2 regions of the Pauljensenia sp. UMB3104 genome follow, and region 2 is predicted to be linked to the other one. Evidence: riboswitches for the same ligand, from Rfam matches in the RefSeq annotation. Region 2 holds a riboswitch; the other holds the start of a gene.

Region 1 (2,185 bases), on a different contig from region 2:
GGGAGCCCTCACGATCAGAGCCCAGCGTAGAGCGGGTGCTTGTCCGTCAGCTTCTTGACACGAGCGCGCAGGGCGTCCACCTCAACGTTGCCGCCGGACGCGCCCTGAGCCAGGGTCGTGCCGATGATGTCCGCAACCTCGGCGAAGTCCTCGGCATCGAAGCCGCGCGTCGCGAGGGCGGGGGTGCCGATGCGCAGGCCCGAGGTGACGGCCGGCGGACGCGGGTCGAAGGGGACAGCGTTGCGGTTGACGGTGATGCCGACCTCGTGCAGGAGATCCTCGGCCTGCTGGCCGTTGAGCTCCGACTCGACGAGGTCAACGAGGACCAGGTGGACGTCGGTGCCGCCGGTGACGAGCTTGATGCCAGCCTTCTTCGCATCGTCCGCACCCAGACGCTCCGCAAGAATCTGCGCGCCCTCGAGAGTACGGCGCTGGCGATCCTTGAACTCCTCGGTCTGCGCGACCTTCATGGCGATGGCCTTCGCGGCGATCACGTGCATGAGGGGGCCGCCCTGCTGGCCGGGGAACACGGCAGTGTTGAGCTTCTTGCCCCACTGCTCGCCGCGCGAGGACAGGATCATGCCGGAACGAGGCCCGCCCAGGGTCTTGTGGACCGTCGTCGTCACGACGTCGGCGAAGGGGACGGGGTTCGGATGCAGGCCCGCGGCGACGAGGCCGGCGAAGTGAGCCATATCCACCCAGAGGGCGGCGCCAACCTCGTCCGCGATGTCGCGGAAGGCCTGGAAGTCGAGGTGACGCGGGTAGGCGGACCAGCCAGCGATAATCACGCGCGGGCGCTCGGCGAGGGCCGCCTCGCGGACCTTCTCGGGCTCGATGCGCATGGTCTCGCGGTCGACCTCATAGGCAACAGCCTTGTAGTTCTTGCCCGAGAAGTTCAGACGCATGCCGTGGGTCAGGTGACCGCCGTGGGCCAGGGACAGGCCCAGGATCGGGTCGCCGACGTTCGCCATCGCCATGAGGGCAGCGGCGTTGGCCTGCGCGCCCGCGTGGGGCTGAACGTTGACGTAGTCACCGCCGAAGACCTGCTTCGCACGCTCGATGGCCAGCGATTCGGCAACGTCCACGAACTCGCAGCCGCCGTAGTAGCGGCGGCCCGGGTAGCCCTCGGCGTACTTGTTGGTGAGGACCGAGCCCTGCGCCTCGAGGACGGCGCGCGGAACAAAGTTCTCCGAGGCGATCATCTCGAGGGTGTCACGCTGGCGGCCAAGCTCGGAGTCCAGGACGGCCTGAATCTCAGGATCCAGCTGGGCCAGTGTCATGTCATTGAGGGAATCCATGGGGTTCTCCTATTGATCATCCGATGATGGTTGGCAGTGGCCTCTAGCCCAGGCGGGCGGCTATCGATGCCGACGCGTCGCTCCCCGGTGGTGGCCCACCTATTCGCCAGTCACGACACGCTCATCAGTTTATCTCTCGGCGGTTTTCTATGCATTCTGCCAAGGTGTCAGCAAGCTACCAGCCGGTCACGGCACGTTCCGATCGCGCATGCACAACTCGCCAGGTGCACGAAATCACAGCGTTTTTTCGCTTGTACTTAACCCTTTGGTTAGCAACCAAGCTAACCATATGGATAGACTAGGGTTAACACCTAACGGTGACTGAGTTGCGCCGGGAGCATTTACCTAGTAACTCTCCCAGTCTGGAGCGGTTTTCACTGCTCTAACCGACATGCAGCATTTGAGTTTGAGGAAGTAGAAGGAAGACGCACAGATGACAACTTTGACGAAGCCCACTGCACGGGCCGCCTCGACGGCCCTCGCGTTCGAGCACGCGTCGGATCTTGCCGCGTCCGCCGACAATGCGATCAAGCGCATGTGCGACTTTTTCGCTGCTCTCATCGGCATTATCCTGCTGACGCCGCTCTGGATCATCGTCGCCCTCATGGTGCGCCTCAACGACGGCGGCCCCGCCTTCTTCAAGCAGGAGCGCGTGGGCCTCAATGGAACGACTTTTACCATGTATAAGTTCCGCACCATGCGAGTGGACGCCGAAGAGCTCAAGGCCTCCCTCATGGAGGCCAATGAGGCAGACTCCTCCGCCGGAAATTCGATCATGTTCAAGATGGCTAACGATCCGCGTATTACGCGCATCGGTTCCTTCCTGCGCAAGACCTCTATCGACGAGCTTCCCCAGCTGTTCAACGTCCTGCGTGGCGATATGTCGC
Region 2 (2,185 bases):
GCGTTCGCGATGCCCGGCGCCAAGGCCTCGTCGTCGGCCTCCTCATCCTCGAAGGACTCGTCGATCTCACGGTAGACGGCCGCGCCCTGATGCGGGTTCTCGCCGTAGCGCAGCGACTCCACGCGCTCGAACGCGTCGGCGACGAACACGGGCATGCCCGAGGCCTGCCCCTCCTCCTCGGGGACCTCCACCACGTAGTCTTCCTCAGTCTGGTAGCCCAGCGACTCCAGGAACGCCGCGTCGGAGGCGTCCAGGTGGGTTTCGGCAGCCTCGTCGAGGGTCTCGCGCACATCCTCAAGATCCAGCTCGTCGGCAAACCAACCCGCGATCGCCAGGTCGTAGGTCGCCGTGTGCGCGAAGGCCTCGGCAGCCAGCTCGCGGCGCTGCTCAAGGGTGAAGCCCTCCCCCGCCACGGCCTCGGCGACATCCGCGTAACGCTCCGGAGAGGTCACGACCGCAACCGACGGGTGATTCTTCGCGGCAGCACGCACCATGGACGGGCCGCCAATATCGATCTGCTCAACGCACTCATCGAAGGACGCGCCCGAGGCAACCGTGTCCTGGAAGGGATACAGGTTGCACACGACCAGGTCAAACGCCTTGATCCCCAGCTGCGCAATCTGCTCGCGATGCGCAGCCTTACGCTGATCGGCCAGGATGCCGGAATGAATGAAGGGGTGCAGGGTCTTCACACGACCTTCGAGCACCTCCGGGAAACCGGTCACGTCATCGACCGGGGTGACGGCCACGCCAGCCGCCGCAATACGAGCGGCCGTGGAGCCCGTGGAGACGATCTCCACACCGGCCTCACCCAGCGCACGCGCAAGGTCCTCCAAGCCCGTCTTGTCATACACAGAAATCAGGGCCCGCTTAATCGGGCGCACGTCAATGGGTTCCAGGTTGTCCAGTGAGACGGACATAGTTCCTCCAGGTTGAGACCAAACCCAGGCGCCCAGGCGGGCGACGCCTCGCGGGAAATGCAGCCGCTCCCCGGTGGTCATCCACCCTCGCCAGTCGCGGCACCTCCCAGTCTAGTTCAGGCCCTCGCGCCGCGTCGCCCTCGTCTCGGGGTCATCCGCGTCACCCTCGGCCTGCGCGGACTCATCGTCCACGGGCTCGTCGGCGGCCGTTTCGCTAGCCTCCTCGGGCATCTCGTCCGCTTCTCCCCCATCGGCCTCCGCTTCGAGATTCTCAGCCCCGGCCTCGTCGGCACCGTCGTCCCCGGCGCTGTCCTCAGCGGAGTCGGAAGCCTCAGCCCAGGCCTCGTCAGTCGTCGAGGCGGCTGTGCCCACACGGGAGGCACGCTCGGCGGCGCGGCGACGCAAGGCCTCGCCCTCGTTGCGCACGCGGCCCGCGCCCTCGCCGAGGAGCGCACGCGTCGTCGGGTGGGTCGCCAACGCGATAATCAGCGCGGGCAGGGCAATCTCAAGCACGAGCGCCACAGTCGCCCACCCCACGCGCGGCCCCATCGACGCCAGGCGCACGGAGCCCAGGCTCATCGTCGCGCTCCACATCCACAGGGCCGTCACGGCCGCGACGATCAACGAGGCCAGAACGCCCTGCGCGCTCTGGTGCAGCAGGTGCTCACGACGGAACGAACGCGCCGCGACGATGCCCAGGCCAACCCCCAGCGCGATCGGCGCGAGAATCACCCACAGACCAGGAGCCGTCTCCGGGACAGCACCCAGCAGCGGAATCGGCGGAATCGGGCCAGTGCCCGCCACAGCCGGAGAATGCAGCGAATCGGTCGCCGTCAGGAAACCCGCACCCGACCACCACGCAGCCGCCCACGCCATGACCGTCGGCGCAAACGCCAGCTGGGCACCGACAATAAACGCCGTATCCGCGCCCGAGGCCGCCCCCAGGATCTCCTGAATCCCAGCCATCCGACCCCAACCAGCCACAAGCGCAACAATCGCGGCAACGAGCGACGCGCCCGCAAGCACCGCCACGGACAGGCCCCCCAACTTCAGGCCACCCGAAATCCAGTGCTGCATCGTCGGAGCCTCATGATCGCGCGCATACCCCGACGCAACAAACCACACCGAGCCAATCAACGGAATCAGCACGCCGCCAATCGTGCCCGTCCACCAGTGCGCATGAGTGCCCGACGTACCCGCGAGCAGCCAGGACGTCAAAAGAAAACCGGGCACAGCAAACAGCGCCGCACTGCGCGGGAAACCAG

What was found. Region 2 has a riboswitch for ZMP and ZTP ahead of purH (bifunctional phosphoribosylaminoimidazolecarboxamide formyltransferase/IMP cyclohydrolase). Riboswitches for the same ligand answer to the same signal wherever they lie in the genome.
Region 1: it holds a riboswitch for ZMP and ZTP, as region 2 does, so the genes downstream of both, glyA (serine hydroxymethyltransferase) here and purH (bifunctional phosphoribosylaminoimidazolecarboxamide formyltransferase/IMP cyclohydrolase) in region 2, are expected to answer to the same signal.

What each region holds. Positions count from the first base shown of each region.
Region 1 is NZ_JASONN010000016.1:27,732-29,916, reverse strand. It holds gene QP415_RS08155 (bifunctional methylenetetrahydrofolate dehydrogenase/methenyltetrahydrofolate cyclohydrolase) at 1-12, opposite strand, end outside; gene glyA (serine hydroxymethyltransferase) at 15-1,298, opposite strand; ZMP/ZTP riboswitch at 1,338-1,422, opposite strand; gene QP415_RS08145 (sugar transferase) at 1,732-2,185, shown strand, end outside.
Region 2 is NZ_JASONN010000023.1:31,704-33,888, reverse strand. It holds gene purH (bifunctional phosphoribosylaminoimidazolecarboxamide formyltransferase/IMP cyclohydrolase) at 1-920, opposite strand, end outside; ZMP/ZTP riboswitch at 944-1,028, opposite strand; gene QP415_RS09280 (cell division protein PerM) at 1,032-2,185, opposite strand, start outside.